Regions from separate parts of the Limosilactobacillus urinaemulieris genome, predicted to be linked through region 1. Evidence: predicted binding sites of a transcription regulator. Region 1 holds the regulator's gene; each other region holds the start of a gene.
What was found. Region 1 encodes HrcA, which represses chaperone genes, less so after heat shock. Its sites were predicted from a motif close to TTAGCACTCNNNNNNNNNGAGTGCTAA; they were not measured.

Region 2: MR181_RS06450 (Hsp20/alpha crystallin family protein) is a predicted target of HrcA. The motif match lies at 3,193-3,219, and genes of this name have one in related genera.
Region 3: MR181_RS08635 (ATP-dependent Clp protease ATP-binding subunit) is a predicted target of HrcA. The motif match lies at 2,278-2,304, and genes of this name have one in related genera.

What each region holds. Positions count from the first base shown of each region.
Region 1 covers NZ_CAKOBX010000011.1:39,767-44,224, reverse strand. The annotation lists gene ribF (riboflavin biosynthesis protein RibF) at 1-438, shown strand, start outside; gene MR181_RS08095 (hypothetical protein) at 526-897, opposite strand; gene hrcA (heat-inducible transcriptional repressor HrcA) at 1,012-2,061, shown strand; gene grpE (nucleotide exchange factor GrpE) at 2,074-2,649, shown strand; gene dnaK (molecular chaperone DnaK) at 2,671-4,458, shown strand, end outside.
Region 2 covers NZ_CAKOBX010000008.1:21,342-25,799, reverse strand. The annotation lists gene MR181_RS06470 (amino acid permease) at 1-1,063, opposite strand, end outside; gene MR181_RS06465 (VanZ family protein) at 1,222-1,746, shown strand; gene MR181_RS06460 (hypothetical protein) at 1,784-1,951, shown strand; gene MR181_RS06455 (HdeD family acid-resistance protein) at 2,091-2,618, shown strand; gene MR181_RS06450 (Hsp20/alpha crystallin family protein) at 2,683-3,114, opposite strand; gene MR181_RS06445 (aldo/keto reductase) at 3,399-4,247, shown strand; gene MR181_RS06440 (metal-sulfur cluster assembly factor) at 4,365-4,458, opposite strand, start outside.
Region 3 covers NZ_CAKOBX010000015.1:4,255-8,712, forward strand. The annotation lists gene ptsP (phosphoenolpyruvate--protein phosphotransferase) at 1-1,663, opposite strand, end outside; gene MR181_RS08625 (phosphocarrier protein HPr) at 1,663-1,929, opposite strand; gene MR181_RS08630 (hypothetical protein) at 2,046-2,231, opposite strand; gene MR181_RS08635 (ATP-dependent Clp protease ATP-binding subunit) at 2,465-4,458, shown strand, end outside.

The DNA of each region.
Region 1 (4,458 bases):
GGGGATGTTGAGCTGGCTAATCAGATGCTCGGTTATTATTACACGACAACGGGAATCGTTGTTCATGGTTTGGCACGAGGACGAACACTGGGCTTCCCTACAATTAACGTTGAAACTCCTGAAGGTGAACGTCTTCCTGGTATTGGCGTATACACTGTTCAAGTGCAGATTGGTCAAAAATGGTATGGTGGGATGGCAAGTGTCGGTCATAACATTACTTTTGGTGATCAAAATAGTCTTACTGTTGAAATATACCTTTTTGACTTTGATCAGCTGGTATACGGTGAAGAAGTCAGGGTTCGGTGGTTTTATTATCAACGTGGTGAAATGAAATTTAGTGGTGCTGACGAACTTGTTGTCCAGATGAGGCAGGATGAACAGTTAGCCCGCCAGAATTTACAAAAAATTACTCCTGACATACAACAACTATTAATTTAATTCTTTCAATTGAGTTTGGAAGTTGAGAAACCGTTAATTATAGAAAAGGCCAGAGAAGCATTTTGCTTTTCCGGTCTTTTTCCTTTATCAATGACGACTTGCCCGATGATTGGTTGATTGATTAATTTTATGAATATGGCGCTTAAACTTTGTGCCGCCGTCCGTAACTAACTTGAAGTGGCGCATTTTAGCGTTGAACGGGCGGTTCGATAGGCGAATTGAAACCCAGCGACGCATGATCTCTATCATTTCATCAAGATCTTTACTGAGATGCTCGTTATTAGCTTTTATTACGGCATCGTGAATATCAGTCTGTAACCGATTAATCAAATTATTATGATAGTCAAGCAGCTCCCTTGTTAAGGGGGCGTTCCTGTAACTATTGAAGAGCTTCTGAATAATTCGCATAGCATCTTCGGGACCACTTGGCTGAATAAATCGTTGCTTCTTATGTTTCATTAAAAAACTCCTAGATTTTATTTGACGTTTCTTGACTTTTACTATTCAGATTGTTATATTATACATGTGTTTAGCACTTAACCCTATAGAGTGCTAAAAGGGGAAGTGATACAAATGCTAACACAGCGTCAAAACAAGATCCTGCAAGCGATTGTACGTCAATATACCGCAACAGGTCAACCTGTTGGGTCAAAACACCTGGCAGAACAGTTGCCTTTTAAGGTGAGCTCTGCTACGGTTCGAAATGAAATGGGGGTTCTTGAAGAAGTTGGTTTTGTTACCAAAGAGCACTCATCTTCAGGACGGGTACCTTCTAAAAAGGGTTACCGTTATTATGTTGACCATTTGCTTGATCCAGAGGTTATTACTGACAATGATTTAGTAGTAATCCAAAATTCACTAGGAACAAGTTTTCAAAAGATTGATGAGATCATTTCGCACTCGGCTGATATTTTATCTGATCTTACTTCCTATACAGCCTTTACACTGAAGCCCGAACAAGCCGATGTCCGGTTGAGCGGCTTTCGGGTTGTTCCGTTAGGTAATCGAAAGGTAATCGCCATTTTAGTCACTGATAGCGGTGATGTCGAAAGTCAGGCATTTACGTTACCACGAAATTACGATACAGATGCTCTTCAGGCCGTTATTCGGATGATTAATGACCAGCTAGTGGGGCAGCCATTAGCTAACGTGATGAAACGACTGAATGATGATATTCCGCTTCGGGTGATGCACTATATGCAAAGTGCAGATGGCTTTTTGGATCTGTTTGATAGTGTCGTGTCAAGGGCAGCACGTGAGCAATTCTTTGTTGGCGGCCGGTTAAATCTCTTAGATTTCTCAGAAAAGCATGATTCGGTTGACTTACAGACACTGTATAGTTTGCTTGACCATAACGATCAATTGTCGCATCTATTAGATTCAAATGTTTCTGATGATGGGGTAAACGTTAAAATTGGTTCTGAGATTTCTAAAGATAAGGCCTTAGATAATTATAGTTTGATCACGGCAACTTATGATGTTGACCAATATGGTAAGGGCATTATTGCGGTACTAGGTCCAACAAGAATGCCTTATTCACGGACGATTGGTTTAGTGAATGCATTCCGTCAGGAGCTAGCAAAACGACTTTTAAACTTTTACCGTCATTACTACGATTCATAGGAGGCGAGTCGATTGGCAGAAGACAAAGCTGCAAAGCAAACAGGTAAGGAAGCAAAGCACCAAAGTAAAAATGCTGCTTCTGAAAAAAACGACCAGTTTGATGTTAAAGAGTTACAGACTCAAGTGACAAAATTAGAAAGTCAAGTTAAAGATTTACAACAGCAATTAGATGAGAAGGACGATAAGTATTTGCGGGCTGAAGCAGAAATTCAGAATATGACTACCCACTTTAAGAAAGAGCGTGCTCAACTACTAAAGTATGATGGTCAAGATTTAGCCAAGTCCGTTTTACCTGTTTTGGATAACCTTAAACGGGCACTGACGATTGAAGTTCATGACGAAAATGGTCAGCAGCTAAAGAAGGGGATCCAGATGGTTCATGACCACTTAATCAGTGCATTAAAGGACCACGGAATTACTGAGATTGATGCAGACGGTAAGCCGTTTGATCCGACCCTTCACCAGGCAGTGCAAACAGTACCGGTGGAAGGTGATCAGAAGGCCGAAACAGTGGTGAAGGTACTCCAGGCCGGCTATCAATTAAAGGATCGGGTTCTTCGTCCCGCAATGGTTGTAGTTGCACAATAAAAATAAGAGAGGGAATAAACAATGGCAAGTAACAAAATTATTGGTATTGATTTAGGTACTACTAATTCCGCCGTTGCCGTTATGGAAGGTAACGAGCCAAAGATTATTACAAATCCAGAAGGAAGTCGGACAACTCCATCTGTAGTTTCATTTAAGAATGGTGAAACTCAAGTTGGTGAAGTAGCAAAGCGTCAAGCAATTACTAACCCTAATACTATTTCATCAATTAAGAGTCATATGGGTGAAGCCGGATATACCGTTGAGGTTGATGGTAAGAAGTATACTCCACAAGAAATTTCTGCAATGATTCTTCAATACTTGAAGAAGTACGCTGAAGATTACATTGGTGATACAGTTAGCCAAGCAGTTATTACTGTTCCTGCATACTTTAATGATGCTCAGCGTCAAGCCACTAAGGATGCTGGTAAGATTGCCGGATTAGATGTTAAGCGGATCATTAACGAACCAACCGCTTCATCACTTGCTTATGGTCTTGATAAGAAAGACAAGGATGAAAAGATCCTTGTTTATGACCTTGGTGGTGGGACCTTTGATGTTTCCATCCTTGAATTGGGCGATGGTGTCTTCCAAGTTCTTTCTACTAATGGTGATACTCACCTTGGTGGGGATGACTTCGATAAGAAGATCATGGATTGGTTAATTGACGGTTTCAAGGAAGAAAACGGTGTTGACCTTTCTAAGGATAAGATGGCTCTTCAACGGTTGAAGGATGCTGCTGAAAAGGCAAAGAAGGACTTATCAGGTGTTCAAGAAGCTCAAATCAGTTTGCCATTTATTTCTGCTGGTGAAAATGGTCCACTACACCTTGAAAAGACATTAAGTCGGGCACAATTTAACCAATTAACTAATGATTTGGTTGAACGGACTAAGCAACCAGTTATGAATGCTTTGAAGGATGCCGACTTAACCTTTGATGATATTGATGAAGTAATCCTTAATGGTGGTTCTACTCGTATTCCAGCTGTTCAAGAAATGGTTAAGGAATTGACTGGTAAAGAACCTAACCACTCTATTAACCCAGACGAGGCGGTTGCCCTTGGTGCTGCTATCCAGGGTGGTGTCCTTACTGGTGATGTTAAGGATGTTGTTTTACTTGATGTTACGCCACTTTCACTTGGTATTGAAACCATGGGTGGTGTCTTCACCAAGTTGATTGACCGGAATACTACTATTCCAACATCCAAGAGCCAAATCTTCTCTACTGCAGCTGATAACCAATCTGCTGTTGATATTCATGTTCTTCAAGGTGAACGACCAATGGCAGCTGACAACAAGACTTTAGGTAACTTCCAACTTACTGACATTCCAGCTGCTCCTCGTGGTGTTCCTCAAATTAAGGTTACCTTTGATATCGATAAGAACGGGATCGTTAACGTTTCTGCCGAGGATCAAGGAACTCATAAGAAGCAAAACATTACTATTAAGTCTAACTCTGGCTTAAGTGATGAAGAAATTGAACGAATGAAGAAGGATGCTGAAGAACACGCAGCAGCTGATAAGAAGAAGAAGGAAGAGGTTGACTTGAAGAATGAAGTTGACCAAGAACTCTTCCAAGTAGATAAGACTTTGAAGGAAGTTAAGGGTAAGGTTCCTGAAGAAGATATTAAGAAGGCCGAAAGTGCTCGTGACGACTTGAAGAAGGCTAAGGAAAGCGGCAACTTAGATGATATGAAGGCTAAGAAGGACGCATTAAATAAGGTGATCCAAGATCTTAGCGTAAAGCTTTACCAACAAGCCCAAGGTGCTCAAGGCGGTCAAACAGGTAATGCCGGTAATAATGGCACTAAC
Region 2 (4,458 bases), on a different contig from region 1:
TAAAAACTCCACCAGGCATTATCAAATTTAAGACCGCGGCAATAGCAATTACGCCAGCAGAAATAATAACTGCTAGTGCTGGAACAGAATTTCGCGATAATTTGCTAACTAGCCTAATTCCTGGCCGGTGCGATGTTGATGTTAACTCCGCAAGCATCCGCCCCGTAGTATAGAGTGAACTATTGCATGCAGATGCTGCAGCCGTAACAACGACAAAGTTAATTAAACTGGCTGCCCCACGTAAGCCAATGTCATTAAAAACCATTACGAAAGGACTCTTTGACGGTGCTAAGCGATCCCAAGGATAGATACACATAATTACCGCCAGTGCGGCAACATAAAATAACAAGATTTGAAAAGGAATTGCATTTATTGCCCGGGGAATAACGTGACGCGGATTTTCTGCTTCAGCTGCCGTCATCCCAACCATTTCAATTCCAACAAAGGCGAATACTACCATTTGAAACGAAAGGATGAACCCCTTTGCGCCAGCAGCAAAGAAACCACCATTATTGAATAAATTCCCTGGTGAAGCAACATAACCACTAGTACTCTTAAAGCTAACTAGCATCATACCAACCCCAACAAGGACCAGCAACGCAATCGCCAAAATTTTAATTAATGCAAACCAGAATTGTAATTCACCAAATGCACTAACAGTAATTAAATTAATGCATAAAAGGACAATTAATGTTAATAACCCCGGTATCCACTGAGGAACGTGAGGAAGCCATAGCTGAAAATACATCCCAATTGCAGTGATTTCTGCCATGGCTAATGCGATCCAACAGGCCCAATACGCCCAGCCCGTAATAAAGCTTACTCGTGGGCCAAGGTAAACACGAATTGCATCAACAAATGAACGGTAATTAAGATCTGACATTAAAAGTTCACCAAGTGCCCGCATAATCCAAAAACAGATAATTCCGGTAATAATGTAAGCTAATAATATTGCAGGACCTGCAGAGTGAATTGCTTGACCTGATCCTAAAAATAGTCCAGTCCCGATGGTGCCACCAAGTGCCATTAGTTGAATATGGCGACTTTTTAGGCTACGCTTCATTTTATTTTGTGCCAATATGGTTCAATTCTCCTTAAATTTAATTTCTCGTAAAAAACCACTAATAAACTATCGCTTTTTAGATTGTTTTATTTGATAATGGTAAATAGTTTATCCGAAATTTTATTGTATACCTTTTTTCATGAAAGGAGGGAATGAATTTGTTACACTGGTTTCCATTTTGTGGTTATTTTGTTATTGCACTTGTTTTAGCAATTAATGCCTCTTCGCGTTATCAGCAGTTTAGTAAACGATTAACAATTTTTGCTTTTCTATGTTATTTTGTTATCATCCTTCGTCTTTGCCTGACTCCAGTTACCTTTAGTTTTATTTCTGCTAACCGTAATTTACGCTATTTTCACGGAGTACCATACAATCTTCTTCCCTTTCAACAGTTAGATTTAGAATGGTTATTAAATATCATCATGACGATCCCGCTAGGTATTTTATTATATCTGGTCAACCGCAAAAGTTCGTTTGTCACTATTCTTACTCTCAGCTTTCTGTTCAGTTTCTTTATTGAGGGAAATCAATTTGTCTGTGACTTTCTTTTCCACATTGGTCGAGTAGCGGATATTGATGATATTATTACCAACACCATTGGCGGAATAGTTGGCTTTTATGGACTAAAATTACTTGATCGAGGATTTATTGATAAAATAATCCATCCCTTTTTCCTATCATAGAAAAGTTTGGTAAACTATTACTGATGAGGTGATTATAATGATTTCAAACGAACAAAGGGCTCATGATATTGCTATTGCTTTAGTCCAGGCTAATGGCAAGGACATGAAGCCAATCGAAGCATATCATGAATATATTAACTACCTTCTACCAATTCTTAAGGAGATCGACAAGGATTTTAAGAATGGTATCAAGGAACATATTTAAAAACTAGAGACCGATGAAGCACCTATATCTTTCATCGGTTTTCTTTCTGCTTACAAACATTCTGGAGGCAACATATAGTACAACCATTATTTCTTTTTTTGCGGTATGATTAACTTATCAGAGAAAGGAGCTATGCGCTATGAATAATGTTTCGCATCGGCGGTTCGACTGGTTTAGTCTACTTATTGGAATTCTTTTTATTCTTGGAGGATTTCTTTCGTTTTCCCGACCAGATAAAACCTTACATTTATTGTCTGTTATTATTGGAGTTGTCTTCCTTTTTGATGGGATCTTCGAACTAACAATTCGGCGCCGCTTTCTTCGTTCACTCGGTGAGGGCACTGGCTGGATTGTAGTTCTTGGTATACTGAACATCGTCTTAGGAATCATCTTTATCTTCCATCCTGGCTTCGGCACGTTATACATTGCAATTATTTTTGCTATCTGGTTTATTTTGGATTCCATTATGGAATTTTCCGTTGGTCGTCTTTTCAAAGGTGTCAGTGGTGGTTACTACTGGTTAACCATTATCTTTAGCATTCTAGGGGTTATTCTAGGAGCAATTCTCCTCTTTAGTCCTGTTGTTTCTGCCTTAACGGTTGTTTGGATTATTTCTGTTTTCCTAATTATCTTCGGTGTTCTAAAAATTGTTCAAGCTTTCAACTAAATGAAAAGGATCCTAGCATTCTGCTTTGAATGCTAGGATCCTCTTTTTTACCTTTAACTATTAGCTAGTCAATCTCGATCCGAGTATCATCATCGCTTTCAGCTTGCTTCTTTGGTAAGGCAAGTGAAAGAACACCGTTTTCGTAATGAGCGGTAATATTCTTTCGTTCAACATCTGGCAAGCGGTATTGGCGACTCATTTGACCATAGCGCCGTTCGCTATGAAGAATATGACCGTTCTTATCAGCCTCATCATCAACTGTATCACGATGACCTGTAATGGTTAAAATATTATTCGTGTAACTAATGTGAATGTCTTTCTTGTCAAAGCCTGGCATATCTATCTTTACTTGATATTGCTTGTCATTTTCTTCAATGTCAGTCTTCATATGATCTTCAACTGGCGTAAAGTCAGAGAAGAAATCATCATTCATTAAGTTCCGCATATTCATCATGTTATCCAAAAAGTTATTCCGACGTGTTAAATCGTTAGCCATAATAAAGCTTCCTTTCCGTTAACTTGATCTTGATTACACTTCTTATCTTAACCACCATTAGGTAAAGTGCAACCATTTTTAGCACTTAAGATTAAAGAGTGCTAAAAACAGTTACACCTTTCTTGACCAATACCTTGGTAATAGTCCTCAACAGGCTGTTACCATTAATCCAAGAAAGACCTGTTTTTATTTTGACATATGAATTTATAATCATATATTAATTAGATGTATTTATTAACGAAGCATGGTAGGATCAAATCGTAGTTAATTTAAGGAGGGATTTGATGGATACAGTACGGTTAGGCCAAACAACCGTACCAGCGGTTGGTGTTGGTACGTGGAATATTGGTGAAAAGCCAGCCAAACATGCTGAAGAGGTAAAAGCAATTCAAGTAGCAATTGATGCAGGAGCAACCGTAATTGATACTGCCGAAATGTATGGTCAAGGACGGGCGGAAAAGCTTACCAGTGAGGCAATTAAATCATTTGACCGGTCAAAGCTTTATCTCATCGATAAGGTACTGCCCCAGAATGCTGGTCATCAACGATTGGAAAAAAGCCTTGATCGGAGTCTTAAGCTAATGCAAACTGATTATTTTGATCTTTACCTACTTCACTGGCGAGGCGGAATTCCCCTTGCAGAAACGGTAGATGAACTAGTTAAGATGCAAATTAAGGGAAAGATTCGTCACTGGGGCGTTTCAAATTTTGATGTTGCTGATTTGGAAGAATTATGGGCACTTCCTCATGGTCGAGAATGCGTTGCTAATGAAGATCTGTATAACCTTGATCAACGGGGAATTGAATATGATCTTCTTCCGCTCATGCGGGCTAATAACTTACCACTAATCGCTTATTCCCCACTTTCTCAGGGAGATCGATTAAGCGGCAATTTAACAACCAATCCCTTACTAAAAGAATTGGCCGCTAATCATCAAGTAACTGTCTACCAAATAATGTTAGCCTGGGTAATTCGTGATCAACATACCCTAGCAATTCCCAAGGCAGCTAGTCCCGTCCATGCAAGAGAAAATGTTGAAGCATTAAATATTAGTTTCTCTACCGATGAACTTGAAGCACTCGCAAAGGCCTTTCCAAAACCCCAAACTAAAGAACCCTTAGCAACAATTTAGATAGTCTCCAATCTAGATAAAAACAAAGCAACCTAAAATTAGTTCGTTCTGAACTAATCTTAGGTTGTTTTTAAAATCCAAAAGCTATCTTCGAACCAGGTTAATTCTCCTTTACCCTTAATACCGAACACCTAATGCTATTCGTGCAAAACGGCTCATTTTTTCTGGAGTCCAAGTTGGCTCCCAGACAAGGTTAATCTCACATTTCGTA
Region 3 (4,458 bases), on a different contig from region 1:
GCGCTTTATGAACCAGTGGCTGTAATTGACGGGTATTAAGTTGATTAATTAGGGAACGAATATGCAAAATGCTGCTGCTATTCATCGAAAACTCGTCTAAGCCCATTGCCATTAATAACGGGGTCGCTAGCGGATTACTTGCCATTTCACCACACATGCTTACCCATTTACCTTCTGCATGAGCGGCATCAATCACGCGCTTAACTAAGCGAAGGATCGCCGGATGTAATTCTTGATAAAGGTAGGCAACACGAGGATTGCCCCGATCAGCCGCAAATAAGTATTGGATTAGATCATTGCTGCCAATACTAAAGAAATCCACCTCGCGAGCAAAAGCATCCGCCATCAACGCACTTGAAGGAATTTCCAGCATCATTCCAACTTCAATATTATCCGCTACTTGAACACCTTCATCTAATAGCCGTTGTCGCTCTTCATCCAAGATTTTTCGTGCTTGCCAAAATTCCTCAACAGTTGCGATCATTGGAAACATAATTGCAAGCCGTCCATATACAGATGAACGGAGAAGTGCCCGCAACTGTGGACGAAGAATTTCAGGTTTGGCTAAACCGATCCGAATTGCCCGAAAGCCAAGAAAAGGATTATTTTCTTGAGGCAGTTTTAACATCCCCAGATTTTTATCGCCACCAATATCAAGTGTCCGAACCACTACTCGTCGTCCTGGCATCTCAGTTAAGAATTGTTTATAAGCCTGTGCCTGCTCTTTTTCACCGGGAAATTGATCACCACTTGCATATAAGAATTCACTCCGAACAAGACCAATTCCTTCAGCCCCGGTTTGCCGAGCATCGAAGACATCAATTGGTGTTCCAACATTAGCTACAACCTTAAAGTGACGTCCATCAGTACTAACAGTCTGTTCATCCTTTAAGGTCCCCCACTCTTGTTGTTCACGATCAAATTGGGCAGCCAATCGCTGGTAATGATCTACCTCCTCTTCTGATGGATTGACAATAACCTTGCCATGAATCCCATCAACGATTAGTAAATCACCATTTTTTATTATATCGGTGGCACTTTCAGTCCCAACAACCGCTGGTAATGACAGTGTTTTGCTCATAATTGTAAAATGAGAAGTTCGACCACCGTCATCAGTAATTAACCCCGCAACAAAGCGCCGATCAAATTGAGCAGTATCAGTTGGGGTAATATTTTGTGCCACAAAGATTGCCCGGTGACTTAACAGAGTTGGATTAGGAAGCTTAACCCCCATTAAATGACTAAGCATTCTTTTAGTAACGTCTTTAAGTGCCGTTGCTCTTGATGAAAGATAGTCATTATCATTCATTTTTTCAAGGACCTTCAGTTGTTCATCCTCGGTTTCTTTAATTGCCCATTCTGCAGTGAAATGCTTACGCTTAACTTTTTCAATAATTTCAGCATGAAGGGACCGATCGTTCAAAATTGCCAGCTGATCATCAACAACCGCAGCTGCTCTTTTACCAAGTGACTTATGAGCATGCTTACGGATTGTTTGAACTTCATTCAGCGTTAAAGCAAAAGAATCATGAAGCCGCTTGACCTCATGATTCTCATTTGCTGAATATTGTTGGTTAACAGATAAATCTGGTCCCACTAACAGGTAGGCAGGAGCAATTGCAATTCCACTACTCGCTGCCAAGCCATTTAAAAGTGTGGACATTAGTCTGTTAAGCCTTCCTTCTTCATTGTTTCAGCAACGGCATCCAAAGCTTCCTTTTCGTCGTCACCCTTAGCAGTAATGGTAACTGAAGCATTTTGACCAACACCGAGTGACATAACACCCATGATGGACTTCAAGTTAACACTCTTACCTTCGTATGAAAGGGTAACATCAGAGTTATACTTAGAAGCTGCTTGAACCAGGATAGTTGCTGGACGAGCGTGAATACCTGTCTCAGATGTAATTGTAAAATCACGTTTTTCCATAATTAATCATTCTCCTTCGAGCATATTAGCAAATTGTCAGTGGCCAAGCCCTGATAATTTCATTGCTTTTATTTTAGCAATTGTAAACTTCAATTACAAGTTCTCTCAACGATTGGTTATCGCTTTTTTAATCGATATGTAAGCGTTCCCCCACGATGGGCTTCTGCTTCAATTTGTGTCCGGTATTGGTAACCATGAAAAATCGGCTGAAACGCTTGAAATTCCTCTGGAGTAATATCAAAATGACTAGTCTTTCCCGAATGCAAGTCATCAAGTTCTTGTTGATAATCTCTTTCTGTCATTTAACCACCTCATTAAAGGATCCCTGACTTTTTCATCACCCTTATTTTAGCATTCATCAATCAAGAGTGCTAAAATTTAATAGAAAGTTTGACTAATTTTTTCTTAAACTGATTCATTTAACTTGCAGTCAAACAAAAAGTAAGTATAATTAACACCAATGGTCAGGAAAGGTCAAAGATAATAATTTCCTTTTCGATGGTCGGATCTATTTTATTAAGGGGGTATTTTTACGGTGCTTTGTCAAAATTGTCATCAGAATCCTGCAACGATCCATTTACAAATGAACCTTAATGGCCAACGAGTTCAACTCGATTTATGTCAAAATTGCTACCAAAAATTACAAAATATGCAAACAAATATGATGAATGGAGGTAACGGAATGAATAATTTCGGTTTTGGAAGCCTCGAAGACTTCATGAATGCCATGAATAATATGCAAAGCCAACAAGCCGCTGGCAACGGTGCTGCTTTTAGCGGTCAAAACCAACGACAAGGCGGTAACGGCGGTCGTGGTAAGGGAATTCTCGGTCAGTACGGTATTAACTTAACTGATCTTGCTCGCCAAGGAAAAATTGATCCAGTTATTGGTCGTGATAATGAAATCAAGCGGGTTATTGAAATCCTTAATCGACGAACTAAGAACAACCCGGTCTTAATCGGTGAAGCCGGTGTTGGGAAGACTGCTGTCGTTGAAGGTTTAGCTACCGCAATTGTTTCCGGTGAAGTACCAGAAAAACTTGCTAACAAGGAAATTATCCGACTCGATGTTGTTTCCCTTGTTCAAGGAACCGGTATCCGGGGACAATTTGAAAAGCGAATGCAACAATTAATGGCAGAAGTCCGGAAGAACAAGAACATTATTCTCTTCATTGATGAAATTCACGAAATCATGGGTGCCGGAAATGCTGAAGGCGGCATGGATGCCGGAAATGTTCTAAAGCCTGCCCTTGCGCGTGGTGACTTCCAACTTCTTGGCGCAACTACTCTTAATGAATACCGGAAGATTGAAAAAGATGCCGCCCTTGCACGGCGTTTCCAACCAGTTGAAGTTAACGAACCTTCAGTTGAAGAAACAATTCGGATCCTTAACGGAATTAAAGGGCGGTATCAAGATTATCACCATGTTAAGTACACCGACGATGCAATCATTGCGGCCGCTAAACTTTCTGACCGCTACATCCAGGAACGGTTCCTTCCCGACAAGGCAATTGACCTGATGGATGAAGCTGGTTCACGGAAGAATCTAACATTGAAGAATGTTGATCCAAATGCAATTGAAAATGAAATTCACACTGCTGAAGCTCACAAGCAACAAGCAGCAGATAATCAAGACTACGAAAAGGCCGCCTTTTATCGTGATCAGGTAAGCAAGCTTGAAAAGGCTAAAAAAGAAGCAGAAGAAAATCATTCTGAAGAGTCCGCAACGGTAACCGTTAAGGATATGCAGGATATTGTTGAAGAAAAAACTAATATTCCTGTCGGTGATCTGCAGAAGCAAGAAGAAAACCAACTTCGGGATCTTGATAAGAAGCTTGACGAACATGTCATTGGTCAAACTGAAGCGGTTGATAAGATTGCTCGGGCAATTCGCCGAAACCGGATTGGTTTAAACAAGTCTGGTCGTCCAATTGGTAGTTTCCTCTTTGTTGGTCCTACTGGTGTTGGGAAGACTGAAACAGCTAAGCAACTTGCTCTCCAGCTTTTTGGTTCTAAAGATTCAATGATCCGTTTTGACATGTCAGAATACATGGACAAGACATCTACCTCAAAGCTTATCGGAGCGGCTCCAGGTTATGTGGGCTATGAAGAAGCTGGTCAATTAACTGAACAAGTTCGTCGTCACCCTTACAGCTTAATCTTGCTTGACGAAGTGGAAAAAGCTCACCCTGACGTTATGCACATGTTCTTACAAATTCTTGACGATGGTCGATTAACTGATTCACAAGGTCGAACCGTTAGTTTCAAGGACACGATTATTATTATGACTTCTAACGCTGGAACTGGCGATGCTCAAGCTAGCGTTGGTTTTGGTGCTGAGTCAACCGGAAGTACTCACTCAATCATTGATAAACTGACCAACTACTTTAAGCCAGAATTCTTGAACCGGTTTGATGACATCGTTCAGTTCAATGCCCTCAGCAAGGATAACTTAATGAAGATTGTTAACCTGATGATCAGTGATGTTAACAAGATGTTAGCTGACCGTGACTTATCAATCACCGTTCC